Regions from separate parts of the Mesorhizobium sp. M0437 genome, predicted to be linked through region 2. Evidence: predicted binding sites of a transcription regulator. Region 2 holds the regulator's gene; the other holds the start of a gene.
The links. The regulator LexA, encoded in region 2, represses DNA repair genes until DNA is damaged. The targets are predictions, from matches to a motif close to TGTTCNNNNTGTGTTCNG.
Positions count from the first base shown of each region.

Region 1: the regulator LexA is predicted to act here: its motif matches at 4,243-4,260, upstream of dinB (DNA polymerase IV).

Region 1 is NZ_JAMYRK010000018.1:30,588-39,517, forward strand. Features, by position in the region: gene NKI72_RS13890 (hypothetical protein) at 142-429, shown strand; gene NKI72_RS13895 (hypothetical protein) at 517-672, shown strand; gene NKI72_RS13900 (hypothetical protein) at 736-996, opposite strand; gene NKI72_RS13905 (XRE family transcriptional regulator) at 1,234-1,929, shown strand; gene NKI72_RS13910 (hypothetical protein) at 2,151-2,450, opposite strand; gene NKI72_RS13915 (hypothetical protein) at 2,645-3,007, shown strand; gene NKI72_RS13920 (GNAT family N-acetyltransferase) at 3,076-3,534, shown strand; gene ybiA (riboflavin biosynthesis intermediates N-glycosidase) at 3,633-4,181, shown strand; gene dinB (DNA polymerase IV) at 4,313-5,554, shown strand; gene NKI72_RS13935 (hypothetical protein) at 5,723-6,367, shown strand; gene NKI72_RS13940 (sulfite oxidase) at 6,959-8,116, shown strand; gene NKI72_RS13945 (sigma-70 family RNA polymerase sigma factor) at 8,305-8,930, opposite strand, start outside.
Region 2 is NZ_JAMYRK010000066.1:4,443-13,372, reverse strand. Features, by position in the region: gene trpD (anthranilate phosphoribosyltransferase) at 1-985, shown strand, start outside; gene trpC (indole-3-glycerol phosphate synthase TrpC) at 990-1,802, shown strand; gene moaC (cyclic pyranopterin monophosphate synthase MoaC) at 1,805-2,311, shown strand; gene NKI72_RS28285 (molybdopterin molybdotransferase MoeA) at 2,311-3,516, shown strand; gene NKI72_RS28280 (hormone-sensitive lipase) at 3,524-4,354, opposite strand; gene kynU (kynureninase) at 4,450-5,697, opposite strand; gene lexA (transcriptional repressor LexA) at 6,145-6,879, shown strand; gene NKI72_RS28265 (ComEC/Rec2 family competence protein) at 6,873-8,930, opposite strand, start outside.

The sequences.
Region 1 (8,930 bases), on a different contig from region 2:
GTTTTGGTCGTCGGGCTCTGGCTAACTTCCAGCCTCATTGCAGCGGGCTCAAATCGCTTCGGCCGGCAGCGTGCGCAGGAAGCGCGCAGCGTGATAGGCGCAGTAGCTTTCGATGGGTTCGTGCGCATTCCGCAGCACAGCATGTCCAAACCTGGCCGGCTGCCGGGAGCGTCGTTTTCCGCATCCTCCTGCGGCGTCGTGTCGAGCGGCGCGCGGCAGCGCTCGAACAGGCAATCGATGAAGCGCATGGCGGCGAAATGCGGCTGGCGGCCGCTGGCGGCGATCGGGCGCGGCGCCGGCATTTCGAGCGGTGCGCCATCGGTCCCGGTGATCCGAGCCGGACCCGGCTGCCAGGCCGGCGGCGCCAGCCGGGCCGACAGCCTTGCCGGGCGGCAGCGTGGCTCGGCCTTCGGAGCCGACTCCGCCTGATCAGCAGTGCTGGATGGCTCAGGCGCCGAATTTCCGAGCCGGCCGCCAGAGCGTCCACCACACCAGCCCTTCGATCTGGCAAGGCCGATGATGCGCAAACGGGCGGTGCGGTGGACGATGCCGATGATGGCTGCACGCGAGGCCGGGCGGCCGCGCAGCGCGGTCAACCGGGTGGCGATCTTCGCGGCCGACAGTCCGCTCGTCAGCCAGTTCTCGATTTGTTCCAGTTCCAAGGCGGAATAGCGGGCGGCCATGATGTTTCATTCCCTGCAAAAATGGCTGTGTGCGGCGCCGGCTTTGCCGGCCTCAGGCTCGAAAGCCGGTCAGCCTTCGCGTGGTCTGCTGCGATCGAGCTTCATCTCGGCCGCCCTGCCTTGTTGCGCCGGACGCTGCCTTGCCCGTCCGCTTGTCGAAGGCGATGACCGTGCCGTCTTCGGTGCGGATGCAGGAAACCGCGGCTTCCGCATTGCCGGCCGGCAGGCAATTCGTGGCCGGAGCCGTGAGGGGAACGGCTCCGGCCGTTCCGGCCGCTTGCGCTGCCGGATCCGAGGCGCGAGCCTCGGGCATCGTCCCGGCCGGGGAGGAGGACAGCCGCGACGAAGGGGAAAGGGTTGGCACATGCATGGCCCCGGCGATCGGTTGCGCTACCGCCTCCAGGCGAGCGCTGCCGGCGCGCTGAACGGCGGATTCAAGGACCGAAAGCTGGCGAAGCGACTTGTGCATGCCTACATAAGAGCATAACTCAAATCATAATGCAAGCGATTCTTGCATAGACGAACCGAATCTTATGCCTCAGATGGAGCCATGGCGAAAACTGCACTGTCGATCAAGGTCGGAGCGGCGATCCGCCGGGCGCGCAAGCAGCGCGGCCTGGTGATGCGTCACATTGCCGAGCACAACGACACCGACGTCGCTGCCGTCGGCAATTGGGAGACCGGGCGCAACCTGCCCAAGACCGAGAACCTTTTGAAGACCGCCGCTTTCCTGCGCGTCGACCCGGTGGCGCTCGGCAAGGGCGAGGTCGTTTTCCTCGAAGATGCCGGACCGGTCGCCGATGCCGAGATCGTCACCGATCCCGGCCCCCTGCCCGCCGGGCCGATGGACATCCAGCTTCTCGGTACCGCCGTCGGCGGCGACGATGGCGACTTCACCTTCAACGGCCAGCCGGCCGGCTATGTCCAGCGGCCGCCGGGGATCCGGCATCTGCGCAATGTGTTTGCGCTGCACGTGCTGAGCGATTCGATGGTGCCGCGCTACGAGCCCGGCGAGATGATCTATTGCGGCGGCCGCGAAGCGTTGCCCGGCGACCATGTGGTGATCGAGACCCTGCCCGAGGAGAACGAGCAAAACGGCAAGGCCTTCATCAAGAAGCTGGTCAAGCGCACCGCCGCCGAGCTGATCGTCGAACAGTACAACCCGCCCAAGACGCTGTCCTTCAACCGCTACGCCATCAAGAACGTCTTCCGCGTCATCCCGCTCAAGGAACTGCTGGGGTATTGAGGGCTTGTTGCCTTCTCCCCTTGTGGGAGAAGGTGGATCGGCGCACAGCGCCGAGCCGGATGAGGGGTGCTGGAAGGAACGCGGCGGAGGAAATGTAGAAGCGATTTTTAAGCACTTACGCCATCAAGGTAGCGATCCGTCCAACACCCCTCATCCGACCGAGCTTCGCTCGGCCACCTTCTCCCACAAGGGGAGAAGGGAAGAGCAGCACGCCCGCCCCCTCAAGCCCGCCTCGACTGCAGCTCTCGACCGTTGAGCAGGCGCGCCTCGGCGCGGGTCCGCTGCCGGTCGTCGATGAAGGCGGCCTGGATCGAGACGGCGGCGCCCGGCAGGCCGTCGGCCCGGCAGGCCTTGCAGATCAGGCGCCCCGAAAGTGCGGCCAGCGGTGTCTCCGGCCTCACCCCATGCCGCTTGAGTTCGGCCGGTTTCCACCACCTGTTGCGGCCGCAATCGATGCACTCGACGGCAATCGAGACAACATCCGCGATCGTCGCTTCCCTGCCCGCTAATGCCATAGCCATCCCCATCATTGTTCCTGCTTTGTTCACATCATTATCGGTTTTCGGGGCGGAGTCGAGTCGGTTCCGCTTGCACCAACGTGAAAGTTTCACTTGTTCAGGTACTTGAGTTATGCTTCTATCTCGTGCAGGGCTGGAAATCGGCGCGAGCAACAGAACCGCGGCCGCTCCGTCGGCCGGCAAGCAAGGGAGTGACGATGGACCTCGCCCAGTTCGCCCAGGCCTGCGGTTATGCCGGCCACAGCCCGGCCATGCTTGCTGCCTTCGCAGCCATCCGCCAGGACGGCATCCGCACGGCGCGCCAGGGCCATGGCCAGCGCAAGTCGGCGATCGACCGGATGAAGCCGAGCCGCGCTTTGTTCCTGGCGGCGATCCGCCCGGCGCAGTCGGCCGAGGAGGCGATCGAGGACGCCGCCCGCTTCCTGTCGATGTTCCGCAACATGCCGCGCTGGCGACAGGAAAGGCGCACCGCCGACTTCGCCCGCGCCAGGCAGCAACGCCTCTTCGCCCGCTTCTTCCGCCGCTACGGCCATCGCCTCTGGGCGCTCGAGGCGACCTGAAGGCGCGCGGGCCTCCCTTGCAAAACGGATGTTGCGATCGCCGACACCGCGCCGTATGTCTCCGCGCGATGAGCGAGATCGAATTCCGTCGCGCGCAGGCGCCCGACCTGCCGGCGATCGTTGCAATGCTTGCGGACGATGTGCTCGGCGCAGACCGGGAAGACCCGTCCACGCCGCTTGCGCCATCCTATCTCGATGCCTTCAGCGCAATCGATACCGATCCCAACCAGTTGCTGGCCGTCGCGGTCAACGCCGGGCAAGTGGTCGGAACGCTGCAGCTCAGCTTCCTTCCAGGCATTTCGAGAAAAGGCGCCTGGCGCGGCCAGATCGAAGGCGTTCGCGTCGCGCGGCAATGGCGCTCGCGCGGCGTCGGCAAGCTGATGATCGAATGGGCGATTGAAACATGCCGTTCGCGCAATTGCAGCTTCGTCCAGCTCACCACGGACAAAGGTCGACGGGAGGCCCACGCTTTTTACGAGCGCCTCGGCTTCACCGCCAGTCATCTCGGCTACAAGATGGCGCTGTAGATCAGCATTTCATCGCATTCAGCGCCGACCGCTCATCTTCGCTACCCACTCTGGATGGAGCATTGACAAGCCGGCCTTTCGCCCTGCTCCATCCGCCCATGATTTACGACCGAACCTGGCTTGAGAAAACCTTTCGCGCAAAGCCCCGGCAGAAGTTCCTGTTCTTCTGGGGCCATCAGCCGTCTAAGGACGGCCGAATAAGCACGTCGTGCTTCAGCCAGTGGTGGCATGCGCCTTTTACCGTCGATGGCTTGAGCTATCCGACTGCCGAACACTGGATGATGGCCGAGAAGGCACGACTGTTCGGTGATGCTCCGACGGCAACACAAATCCTCAGGGCGGCGAGCCCCAAGCAGGCAAAGCAGCTTGGCCGCCAGGTGAGCGGCTTCGATGGCACCAAATGGGATGCAGACAAATATCGCATCGTCACTGAAGGGAGCTTTCAGAAGTTCCGTCAGAACGCGGCGCTGCGCGAATATCTGTTGTCGACGCATGACCGGGTGCTGGTCGAGGCGAGCCCTGTCGACCGGGTGTGGGGTATCGGCCTTGCGGCGGATGACGAGAGGGCGGTGAACCCGCTGCTGTGGCGCGGCGAGAACCTGTTGGGATTCGCGCTGATGCAGGCGCGCGATCGGCTGCGCGGCTGAACATTTGCCGTGCGCTCGTCATCTGCGGCAGCCTCCGCGCTGCTTGACAATCCACCCACAATGTTCTCTTTATGTTCTCACCACAACTCGAGACAATGCGGCGTTCGAACCGCCGCGGGCGAACGGGCCGGATGGAAGCCAACATCCTCCACGCGGATCTGGATGCCTTCTATGCCTCGGTCGAACAGTTGCTCGACCCGGCCTTGCGCGGCAAGCCGATTGCCGTCGGCGGCGGGGTAGTGCTTGCCGCATCCTATGAAGCCAAGGCGTTCGGCGTGCGCGGCGGTATGCCGGGACGGCGGGCGCGGGAACTCTGCCCGCAACTCGTCTTCGTCGGCGGCCATTTCAAGGACTATCAGCGGCTGGGCGATGCGGCAATCAAGGTGCTCGGCGATTTCACGCCGGTGGTCGAGCGGATTTCGATCGACGAGGCCTTTGCCGACGTCGCCGGCTGCACCCATTTGTTCGGCTCGCCGGCCGAGATCGCCGGCAAGATCCGCCGCCGCGTGCGGGCCGAGCTCGGCCTGCCGATCTCGGTCGGCGTAGCCCGCACCAAGCATCTGGCCAAGATCGCCTCACAGGTCGCAAAACCGGACGGGCTGGTGGTGGTCGATCCGCGCCACGAGCTGGAATTCCTGCACCACCTGCCGGTCGAGCTGATGTGGGGCGTCGGCCCGGTCACCAGGCAGCGGCTGGCCGGCATCGGCGTCAACACCATCGGCGAGCTGGCGAAGACCAATGGTGGGGCGCTTGAGCGCCTGCTCGGGTCGGCGGCGGGAGAGAAACTCAACGCGCTGGCGTGGAACCGCGATCCGCGCAAGCTCGAGACGCAGCGCCGGGCGCGCTCGGCGGGTGCGCAGTCGGCGCTTGGCCGAAAACCGGCCGAGGAGCAGGTCTTCGTGCCGGCTTTGCTGCATCTGGCCGACAGGGTCGCCACAAGATTGCGGGCGAAATCCCGGCCCGGCCGTACAGTGACGGTTCGCGTCCGCTTTGCCGATTTGCGCTCGGTGACGCGCTCGATCACGCTCGATCAGCCGATTTCGGCGACCGCCATGCTGGCCGAGATCGCCGAGGCGCTGGTGCGCAAGGTGCTCATCGACCATCCGCACGAAAAGACAATCTCGCTGCTGGCGATCGCCGTATCGCATCTGGAGCAGCATGCCGGCCTGCAACTGGAACTGCCGCTCGGGCTCGACGACGATCGCCGCCGCCCCGGCACCAGCAAGGGCGCGGCGCGCTGGACCGCGGATCGCGCCGTCGACAAGATCCGCGACCGCTTCGGCTGGGAGGCGGTGGGCTACGCCTCGGTCGCGCTCGAGCTACAGCGGTCGGTTCCCGACGCGTTTCGCGAGCTGGCCGAAAAGGAATTGTGAGCCTCGATTACACTTTGGTTGCCAAGTCGCCGGAATGACGTTGAAGGCTGCGCCGTTGTGAATTTATCTTGGGACCAGTTCGTCGTGCACCGGTTTGGGTATCAACCAGACAGGGTAGCACCCGCTCGCAAATCCTTCCGCCCTCACTTCGAACGACAGGAGATCGGCATGGGACAGAACGCCGGATATTTCGCACTCATCGTTGCCGGATTGGTGACCAATGCAACGACGCTGGCCAAGCCGCTCAACCCGGACCGGGCGATTCCATCCCTGGGCGATATCAACTCGCCGCTGGCCAGCCCGCTGTTCAAGCAGGTCAAGGCCGGGCCGCTGGAGATAAAGCTTGAGGAAACCACGCTTGCCGATGTCGAAAAAGCCTTCGGCGGAGCGATGCACGATGAAGGTGACGCCGGAGATTCACGCCACTGGCTTTGCTATGCCGGCCCCGACGCCGGCGGATCGCCGTCGATCTTCTGGTTCGTATCCGGCGAGATGGGTGGCTCCGACCATGGTGTCCTGTCCGTCGCCCTGCAGCCGAACCCGGAAGGCAAGGTGCCGGAAGGATGCGCCGGCGCGCCTGCCAGCCTGACAGCTATTGAACTCGATACGCCCGGCGTCGGAGCGCCGCTGAGCGACGTGGCCGCGAAATTTGGCGCCGCCAAGCCCGATCGTTACGGCCATTTCGGCTTCGCCGCCTCTTATCCTGCTTCGTCTCCCGACCAGAAGGACGCCACGGTCACGCAGACGCTCACCTACACAGCCGGCAACGGCAGGATAACCGGCGTGGCGGTGACGCAAGTCACCACCAATTAGGGTGTCCCCGCTCGGTCGGCGAATGGTTCACGTGTGATTGATTCAGCCGCGCCCGAGCCGGGCGGCCTGCTTGCTGGCCACCTCGTTATGCAGATTGGTTCTGATGTGCCGCCCGGGCCCGCCTCCTCCTGCAAATGCGACATTCGAGGCGGCCCTGGTCGTCAGACCAAAAGCGTTGCGCCGCCCCAAGCGACCAGGGCGGTGCCGGCCGCACGGCCAACCCATGGGCCGGCAGGAAACACCGGTTCGACGAGAACCCGCGAAAGTCCGGAAATGACCCAGAAGCGGGCGTTCGGCAGCGATCAGAGCAGCAACGATTTTGGCAGGACCGGAAATCGGCATGGAATGCTGCAATCATCATCATGTCCCGTCCAAGTTGTGGACAGTTCCTTCTCAAAGGCGCACTCTTAGCGTGCGAAACGCGAGCTAACGTTTCGTGCAATGCTTCACATGCTTGACTTGCGTCGGTGATTGTCTGACCTACCCGGATACTTCCGGGTGGGCAGACCTCACATTGTGTCGCCTATCCGTGATCAGGCTACGGCTAAGGCACGTTGCAGCCCGTTCCGGATCAACTGGGAGGTAAACAACATGCCTGATTTTCAGCGCAGAGAACTTCTTGTTCAAGGAAGCGCGGCTCTTGCCGCAATTGCTGCTCTCTATACCTCGCGCCGGGCTTACGCTTTTCCAACACGGCCGAACGAGGAAGTTATTCGATGGCTGGATCAGCCGACCGAAAATCCCGATCCGGTGGGTATCCAGAAGCAGCTTGTCTGGGAGGACTTGGATAGCTGGATAACGCCAAACGACAAGTTCTTCAGCATCTCGCATTTCAACCGACCAACGATCGACGAGAAGACATGGTCGATGGAGATCGGAGGCCTGGTCAAGAAGCCCCTCGAGTTAACGCTCGCCGACATCAGGGCGCGACCGCGGCAGGAGGTCGTTTTCACGGTGGAATGCTCGGGCAACCACGGGTTTCCCTTTTTCACCGGCGGCATCGGCAATGCTCGCTGGGCAGGGACGCCGCTCGCCCCGATCCTTGAGGAAGCCGGCGTTCTGGAGAAGGGCATCGAGGTCGTCTTTTTCGGTACCGACACAGGCGAGATCCCGATACGCGACGTCAAGATGCAGCAGAACTTCGCTCGCAGCATGTCGCTCGCCGACGCGATGAACCCCGACAATCTCCTCTGCTATGAAATGAACGGGGCCGCCTTGCCGGCGCCCAATGGCTTCCCGGTACGGCTCATTGCGCCAGGCTGGTACGGGATCGCCAACGTCAAGTGGCTAAAGCGCATCGAGGTTCGCGATACGCGGTTCATGAGCCTTCTGATGGCCCGTGACTATGTCACCATCCGGGAGGAAGACCACAACGGCGAGACCGTATGGGCCGAGACGTCAGTCGGGCGAGCGCTGATAAAGTCCGCGCCTGCGAAGGTTACCCGGAAAGATTCAGATTACCGCATCGTTGGGGCAGCCTGGGGGGCGCCGATCGACCGGGTCGAAGTGCAAATCGATCAAGGGCCTTGGACACCAGCGACCATTGACCACAGTGAGGAGGCCGAACACGCTTGGAAAATATGGTCCCTGGCTTGGGCAAATCCCTCTCCTGGAGAACACACCGTGACCTCGCGCGCGGTCAGCACCACAGGACAAATTCAACCGGCGATGGACGATCCCTTGATAGCCAAGAAACACACATACTGGGAAAGCAATGGCCAAGTGACGCGCCGCGTGCGTATCGGCTAGAGGATTCTGCCGCCAAATGGAGTCATGTGGCGTCCGCATAAATGCGGCAAAACAGATAGTTAGAGCGAGTTACCGGTTCTAAGAGAACCGGAACCGCTCTAAGAACGTGCTGCCATGTGGCAATTGCGTTTAGGTCAAACAGCAGGAGGCTGCCTGATCGCCATTTCGCACCATTTCCAGCGCTCTCCTCACCCCTCCACGGCCCTGATCTCCGCGTCGACCAGGCACCAGGGCGCATAGCGGAAGTCGCGGATCTGGATGACCTGATCGTTCCGCCACTCGACCAGCATGAAGCCGCGCACCGCGCCGTCGGCCGCTTGCGGGTGGCGGATCAGGATCGCCGGCCTGTCGTCGACGAAGCCGAGCGACAATGTCCAGTCGCTGATACGGGCATAATTGCCGAAATAGGTCGACACCTCGGCCTTGCCGCGCAGGCGGACGCGGTTGACGACGTCGAGCCGCACGTCCTCGGCGATCAGTGCCCTGACCGCGTCGAAGTCGCGCGCGTTGAACAGGTCGACATAGCGCCGCAGCCGGCGCTCGTCATCGGCGTCGAGCCTCGGCGCAAGCGCCTGTTCGGGCTGCAGCGCCAGCAACTTGAGCTGCGCCCGCCCGCGATGCAGCGCGGCCTTGGTGGCGGCGAGCGTCGCGCCGGTGACTTCGCAGGTCTCATGCAGGCTGAGGCCGAGCACGTCGACCAGGATCACGGCGCTGCGCTGCGGCACCGAAAGCTGCATGAAGGAGCGCAGGCCGGTCTGGGCGGCGAGCCGGCTGTCGGCGCTGCCGGAGGGATCCTCGATGACGCTCATGTCGG
Region 2 (8,930 bases):
CAAGGTCGCCGCCGGCAGCGCTCTTTCCTTCGAGGAGGCGCGCGAGGCCTTCGACATCATCATGTCGGGCGATGCTACCCCCGGCCAGATCGGCGGCTTCTTGATGGCATTGCGCGTGCGCGGTGAGACCGTCAGCGAGATCGCCGGCGCCGTCGCCACTATGCGCGCCAAGATGCTGCGTGTCGAAGCCCCCGAGGGCGCCATCGACATTGTCGGCACCGGCGGCGACAATTCGCACAGCGTCAACATTTCGACCGCATCCGCTTTCGTCATCGCCGGCAGCGGCGTGCCCGTCGCCAAGCACGGCAATCGCGGACTGTCCTCGCTGACCGGCGCCGCCGATGTGCTGATCGCATTGGGCGTCAAGATCGACATCCCTCCGGAGACGATCGGCCGCTGCATCCACGAGGCCGGCGTTGGCTTCATGTTCGCGCCGGCGCATCACCCGGCGATGAAGCATGTCGGCCCGACCCGGGTCGAGCTCGGCACCCGCACCATCTTCAACCTGCTTGGTCCACTTTCCAATCCGGCCAGTGTCAGACGGCAGATGGTCGGCGTGTTCCTGCCCGAATGGATCATGCCGGTGGCAGAAACGTTGAAGGAACTTGGTGCCGACCATGCCTGGATCGTCCATGGCGACGGCTATGACGAGATCACCACCACCGGCGAGACACTTGTCGCCGAACTGGCCGGCGGCGAGATCCGCAGCTTTACGCTGACCCCGGAAGCCGTCGGACTGAAGCGGCACACCAAGGACGAGTTGCGCGGCGGCGACGCCGCCCACAACGCCCAGGCACTGCGCGACATGCTGGCCGGCGCAGCCGGCGCCTTTCGCGATACGGTGCTGATGAATGCCGGCGCCGGGCTGGTGGTGGCCGGCAAAGCGACGACCCTCGCCGACGGCATGGTAACGGCGGCGCAGGCCATCGACAGCGGCCGCTCGCTGAAAGTGCTCGACAGGCTGATCGAGATTTCGAACGGTTAAAACCATGTCCGACATCCTGCGCAAGATCGAGGCTTACAAGCGCGACGAGATCACGGCGGCCAAGGCGCGCGTGCCGCTCGCCGAGATCAAGGCGCGGGCGACGGATGCCGACGCGCCGCGCGGCTTTCTTTCCGCCCTTGAAGCAAAGCGCAAATCCGGCAGGTTCGCGCTGATTGCCGAAATCAAGAAGGCTAGCCCATCCAAAGGCCTGATCCGCGCCGATTTCGATCCACCGACGCTGGCCAGGGCCTATGCGAAGGGCGGTGCCGCCTGCCTTTCGGTGCTGACCGACGCACCCTCCTTCCAAGGCGCGCCCGAATTCCTCACCACTGCGCGCGCTGCCATCGAGCTGCCTGCATTGCGCAAGGATTTCCTGTTCGACCCCTATCAGGTCTACGAGGCCAGGGCATGGGGCGCCGATGCCATCCTGATCATCATGGCCAGCGTCGACGACGCGTTGGCAAGAGAACTCGAAGCGACAGCGTTCGGGCTCGGCATGGACGCGCTGGTCGAAGTGCATGACGAGGCTGAAATGGAACGCGCGCTGCAGCTGTCGTCGCGGCTGATCGGAATCAACAACCGCAATCTCCGGACCTTCGAAACCAGCCTACAGACCTCGGAGCGGCTGGTAGCGATGGTGCCGGCCGACCGCCATCTGGTCAGCGAGAGCGGTATCTTTTCGCACGACGATTGCCGCCGGCTGGAGCAGAGCGGCATTGCGACTTTCCTGGTCGGCGAGAGCCTGATGCGCCAGCAGGACGTGGCCGCGGCAACGCGCCTGCTGTTGACGGGCAAGGCGCCGGCAGAGGCCGTTTGAGGATGGCGGCCGCCCTCACCCATCTTGGCGCGCAGGGCGAAGCCAACATGGTCGATGTCGGCGACAAGGCTGAGACGGTGCGCACGGCAGTCGCAGAAGGTTTTGTCGCGATGCGGCCCGAGACGCTGGACATGATCCTCGCCGGCGACGCCAAGAAGGGCGACGTGCTGGGCACCGCGCGCATTGCCGGCATCATGGCGGCCAAGAAGACGCATGAACTGATCCCGCTTTGCCATCCGCTGCTGCTGACCAGGATATCTGTCGATATCGAGGCGGACGCCGCGCTGCCCGGCCTGAAGGTGACAGCATTGACCCGCGTCACCGGCAAGACCGGCGTTGAGATGGAGGCTCTGAGTGCCGTCTCGGTCGCTTGCCTGACCATCTACGACATGGCCAAGGCGGTCGACCGCGCCATGGTCATCTCCGGCATCAGGCTGGTCGAAAAGACCGGCGGCAAATCCGGCGACTACAAGATCACCGGAGACGGGGCCACCGAGGCAGGCCGATAATGGCGCTGGTCCCAGTTGCCGAGGCGCTCGAGCGCCTGCTGGACGGCGCAGCAGCGCTGCCGGGCGAACGCGTCGCACTGCTGGATGCCGCCGACCGCGTGCTGGCGGAGCCGGTTGTGGCGCTCCGCACCCAGCCGCCGTTCAACGCCTCCGCCATGGACGGCTATGCCGTGCGGGCGGCCGATATCGCGTCCGTACCGGCAAGGCTTTCGGTGGTCGGCATGGCGCCGGCCGGACGCGGCTTTGCCGGAACGGTGCAGCAGCGGCAGGCCGTGCGCATCTTTACCGGCGCACCGCTTCCCGAAGGCGCCGACACTATCGTCATCCAGGAGAACGCCCGCGATCTCGGTGGCAGCAGCGTCGAAGTGACGGAACCGACGGTGCAGGGGCGCAACATCCGCCGCCTCGGGCTCGATTTCGCCAAGGGCGATGTCCTGCTGCCCAAAGGCCGCCTGCTCGACCCGGCGGCCTTATCGCTGGCGGCATCGGCCAATCACCCCGAGGTGCGCGTGGTCAAACGGCCGCTGGTCGCCATCATCGCCACCGGCGACGAATTGCTGCCGCCGGGCAGCGATCTTGGCCCCGACCAGATCATCTCCTCCAACGCCTATGGTGTCGCCGCTGCCGCACAGTCGGTCGGTGCGCGCGCGCTCGACCTTGGCATCGCGCCGGACCGCAGGGAGGCGATCGCTGCGCTGGTTGAAAAGGCCGTGAAGGCTGGCGCGAACGTCATCGTCACGCTGGGCGGTGCCTCGGTCGGTGACCACGACTTCGTCCATGAGGTGCTGACCGGGCAAGGCATGACGCTCGATTTCTGGAAGATCGCCATGCGGCCGGGCAAGCCACTGATGTTCGGGCGGCTGGGAGACATTCGCTGCATCGGCCTGCCCGGCAATCCGGTGGCAAGCCTGGTCTGCACTCAGCTCTTCCTGAAGCCGCTGCTGGCGCGGCTCGGCGGCCGCGCCTTTCAGCAGGATATACGTCGGGCACGGCTCGGTGCCGCCATGCCGGCCAACGATCTCAGGCAAGATTATGTGCGGGCTGTTGTCATTGATGACGCCGGTACGCTCGTGGCGACGCCGTTCGGCATCCAGGACTCCTCGATGCTGAAAATGCTGGCCGATGCCGACGGGCTGATCGTTCGCGCGCCGTTCGCGCCTGCCGCGGCGGCGGGCTCCCCCTGCGACGTACTGATGCTACGCTGAACCTGCCTCACTCCGAAATCAAGGTCCGGGTCAGCGGATGGTCTGGATCGGCCAAACCGTCGATGATGTTGAAATGATGCCGGTCAGGCTCGACCACCGAGCTGGTCGCGGTACCCAGGCCGATCCAGATGTTGGCCAGCAACGCGCTCTGACGCAGGAATTCAGCGCGCTCGCCGCCGCCGGCCCAGCAGGTCAGGCGGGCCTTGTCCATCGGGCGCAGCAGCACCGGGCTTTCGGCCTGCGCCTCGGCCTCATCGATCGCCAGCGTCTCGTTCATGCCGGTGCGCATTTTAGTGCGCAAATCGTGCACCCCCGAGATCGACACTACATGACGAACGCGCCGGACGACTTCGGGCGCCAGCGGCGTCGTCGCCGTAACCATCCGGCTAACAAGATGGCCGCCGGCCGAGTGCCCGGTCAGCATCAGCGGCCCTGCAACGATCGCCGCCGCCTTGCCGATCGCCGCGCCGACTTCCTTGACGATGCCGCCAATGCGTATCTGCGGACAGAGCGTGTAGGACGGCATCGCCACCGCATAGCCGCGATCAACAGGGCCAGCGGCAAGATGCGACCAGAAATTCTTGTCGAATTCCATCCAGTAGCCGCCATGAACGAACACCACGAGTCCCTTGGGCTTGATGGCCGGCAGGAAAAGATCGAGCCGGTTGCGTGGATTGTCGCCATAGGCCATGTCGAGCCGCGCCCTGCCCTCGGTCGAAAGCACGTCGCGGAAAACCCGCGCGGGCTCGATCCAGGCCGCCGGCCAGCGATCGCTGCCGGCTATGTTGGCGCTGTTGGCATAGGCGTTGTCCCAATCGGCAATGTGACGTTCGAACACCCTGCGCCCTCCCTGGCATATGGCCCTGCAGCGTAGCCGTAAGCATCGCGCGGCGCGTCGTCGCCAGCCTCACGATTCCAGCTCTCGCATCAATCTCAAGTGACAGCTGCTTTGATGGCGAAGCGCGCATCCTTCCACGCACCGGTGTGCAGGATGTCCTCAAGCACTTTGGCGGCCTGCCAGACATCGGCATAGCCGACATAGAGCGGGGTGAAGCCGAAGCGCATGGTCGATGGCGCGCGAAAATCGCCGATCACGCCACGTTCGATCAGCGCGCGCATGACCTGGTAGCCATGCTCATGCATGAATGAAATCTGGCTGCCGCGTTTTTCCCCATCGCGCGTGCTTTCGAGCGTGAGCCCGTAAGTGCCGCACTTTGCCTCGACAAGCTCGATGAACAGATCCGCCAGCGCGATGCTCTTCTTGCGCACCGCCGTCATGTCGACATCGTTCCAGATGTCGAGCGCGCCCTTCAGCGTGCGCATCGACAGGACCGGCTGTGTGCCGCACAGAAACCGGCGGATGCCGGTGCCGGCCGCATAGCCTGGCTCGAAGGCGAAGGGCCGTGCATGGCCCCACCAGCCGGTGAGCGGCTGCTGGATGTCGGAAAGATGCCGCTCAGCCGCATAGATGAAGGCAGGCGCGCCCGGGCCGCCATTCAGATATTTGTAGGTGCAGCCAACGGCAAAATCGGCGTTTGCCTTGTCGAGTTCGACTGGCATCGCGCCGGCAGTGTGGCAGAGATCCCAGACGATCATCGCCCCGGCTTCCTGAGCCCTGCGCGTCAGCGCCGGCATGTCGCGCAGTTCGCCCGACTTATAGTTGACGTGGTTGACCAGCACCACAGCGGTGCGTTCGTCGATCAGCTCTTCGATGGTCGGCGCGTCGACTCCCGAGAGGCGCAGCAGCGTATCTTTTCGCGTCGAAACCACACCCTCGGCCATGTAGAGGTCCGTCGGAAAACTATCGCCCTCGGCGACGATGACCTGCCGCTCCGGTCGCATGGCCATGGCGGCGTGCAGCAGCTTGTAGATATTGACCGATGTCGTGTCGCAGACCACTGTCTGGCCGGCCGCGGCCCCGATCAGGCGCCCGAGCTGGTCGCCAAGTTCAAGCGGCATGTTGAACCAGCCGGCCGTGTTCCATGCGCGGATGAGATCATGCGACCATTCTTCGGTCGCGGCCTTGTGCAGTTCATCGAAAGCGGCACGTGAAGCAGCTCCTAGCGAATTGCCGTCGAGATAGATCACTCCTTGCGGCAACACAAAGCGGTCGCGCATCGCGCGCAGCGGATCCGCGGCATCCATCGCCTTTATGGCCACGAGATCGGGAATTCCTGTCATGATTTGTCTGCTCCCCCAAGATCCAACGCAACGCCGGACACGCATCGACTGTTCTTCCATTACTTGGTTGCGCGCAGCAAGGCTCCACCGGCGAGAAGCAGCCTGACCAGGCGGTGGAAACCGGGACTTAACCCGAGGTTGGCGTTTTGAGTTCGTTTCGTTCACGGTGCATTGACCAAACCGCACAGTCGATACGGGTTCAATTCCGTGCCTTTTGCCGACCGACGGCCGATGCCAGTGCCGCCTTCTAGGAGGCCAGAAGGGCGCAAACGAAAGCAGAATCAAGGCGATGAGGCTCGCGGCGGTGAAAATGCGGTACGCCGGTAGGGGACGTCGTTTGTTTCCCGAGCCTTAACGCATTCATTAAACTTTAAACAGTTGCGGAACACAACTGGAACAGATAGTGTTTGTTCTGGGTTTGTTTTTCTGATTCTGTTGGGGGTCGCTATGCTGACACGCAAACAACACGAACTGCTTATGTTCATCCACGAAAGGTTGAAGGAAAGCGGTATCCCGCCTTCATTCGACGAGATGAAGGAAGCGCTCGACCTGGCTTCCAAATCCGGAATCCACCGGCTGATTACGGCGCTGGAGGAGCGCGGCTTCATTCGCCGTTTGCCCAACCGGGCCCGTGCGCTGGAGGTGCTACGCCTGCCTGACTCGATCGCCCCCGGCCTCAATGCGGCACGCAAGTTCTCGCCGAGTGTCATCCAGGGCAGTCTTGGGCAAGGCGCCCCTCGGCAAGGCAAGCCGACATCGTCGCGCGTGCCCGCAGCCGGAAATGACGACGATGTCGTCGCCGCCGTTTCGATCCCAGTGATGGGCCGCATCGCTGCCGGTGTGCCGATCGACGCCATCCAGCACCAGACGCATTCGATTTCGGTGCCGCCGGATATGATCATGGGCGGCGAGCATTATGCGCTTGAGGTCAAAGGCGATTCGATGATCGAGGCCGGCATTTTCGACGGCGACACGGTGATCATCCGCAATGCCGATACGGCGAGCCCCGGTGAGATCGTGGTGGCACTGGTCGACGAGGAGGAAGCGACGCTGAAGCGGTTCCGCCGCAAGGGCGCCTCGATCGCCCTGGAAGCCGCCAATCCGGCCTACGAGACGCGCATCTTCGGACCAGACAGGGTCAAGGTGCAGGGCAAGCTCGTCGGACTGATCCGCCGCTACTGAGCTCCGCCCTTGGCGCCGGCTTTGGGGTTGTCGGCCCGGCGGTATGGCGGCAGGCCCCGTGCCGCGCGTGAAAATTTCCGCTGCACGTGCCAGGGCCGGTATGATTTTTCGACGGCGAAGCGGATCTCGGCGCGTGTTGCCGCTTGTGGATCGAAATAGACGGCGGCACTTCCCGCGCGCGCCAGTTGCCGTTTGGTGACGACGAGGACCAGCCGGTCGTAGTAGCAGGGGTTATGGGCGGTGGCGTCGTCGATGACGATCAAGCTGGCAAAGGCGCAGGCTGGCCGCGCAGTATCGCGGTCCTTGGCTTGCGCGATGATCGCGCCGGATGGATGCCTGGCAAGGCAGAGGCCGTCCGTGCAAATGAACGGCATGCCCGGCGGTAGGTCGGCCGGATCGGCAATGTCGAATTGCGGGTCGTTCTTTCCAGGTGTTTCCGGCGCGACGATAGCCTCTGATGTGAGCGCGCGTTTCCAGTTGTCGATGGTGAACTCATTCGGGCGTGCCCGGTTGACCGCGAGTTCACCGCTGCCGATCGGCAGCGCGACCAGCCGTGCGTCCTCCGAGACCAATACGTCGGGTATGCGTGTCTGCGTTGTCGTCAGCAAGCCGGCGAGCGCAAAAGGAAGTGCCGCCAGCCGCAACCACGTCGTCGCCATGCTGGCAATGACGAGGGCGATCGTCACCAGAAGGACGGATCTCAGCGAAATCAGCCCGACCGCATCGATCGGCGAGCGCTCCGAGATCCACCCGGACAGGGCGATCATCGCCGTCAGCCCCTTGCCCATGACATAGAGAAAAGGGCCATCCGCACCGAACGGCATCGCCAGCGCGCTGAGAACGGCGAAGGGCATGACGACCAGTGACACGATGGGCATGATGGCCAGATTGGCGAACAGGCTGAGCGGCGCCACGCGCTGGAAATGCCATATGGCGAAAAGCGCCGTGGCGCTCCCTGCAATGATCGAGGTCATCGCCAGACCGCACATGCCCAGCAGGACCTTTCGAGTGGCAAAGCGTAGCGGCGACTGCCGCGGCGGCGGCGTGGTGGCCCTGCCGGCGCGGTAATCGGACCAGCCTGCATAGGCGCCGACAAGGGCCGCCGTCGCGGCGAAGGACATCTGGAAACTCGGACCGACCACCTCGTGCGGCGACACCAGGATGACCGCGATGGCCGAGATCGCCAGGTTGCGCATGGTGAGCGCGGCCCGGTCGAACAGCACGGCGATAAGCATCACCGCCAGCATGATGAAGCTGCGTTCGGCCGCCACGACAATGCCGGAAAAGACGAGGTAGGCCGCAATCGAAAAAAGCGCGGCGGCCGCGGCATATTTCTTGACCGGCCGTCGCGATGAGAAATCGGGAAACAGCGCGAAGGCACCCCGCAGCAGCGCCATGATGGTGCCGGCGACCAACGCCATATGCAGCCCCGAGATGGAGATGATGTGGTAGATGCCGGTGCGCCGCATCGCTTCGTTGATCTCCTCGGGAATGCCGGCGCGCACGCCGACGATCAGCGCAGCAGCAATCTCGCCCTCGGCACCGCCGATGCGGCTGCGGATATGGTCGGCGATGGATTCACGCGCGTCTTCGATCGCGGAAGAAAGCTGCGCGGCAAGCGGCATGCTGTCCGACGACACGATTTTCGGATTGCCGAGAAAAAAGCCGCTGCCGCCGATACCGGCGAAATAGCTGTCGAAGGAGAAATCATAGCTGTCGGGCCGCACCGGGCCGGTCGGCGGCAGCAGCCGCACATAGCCGGTGATCTCGGAACCGGCGGTCAGCTCAGCCGGTATCTTCATCGCCGAAACGCGGACCCGTTCCGGCATGTAGCGCAGTGTCGGCCTGGCGGTTGAGATCACATCGATTGTCAGCCTGATGCGGCCGCTCGCCATGGGCTCGTACGATACGACGCGACCCGTCAGCCGCGTCGAGATTTCGGAGCCGAGCATATGCGTTCCGACACGCCATGTTTCGAACTTGGCGGCAAGTACGCCAAGCGCGCAGAGCAGCGCCACCATGAAGCACAGGCGCGTCCTGGGCCATGACCG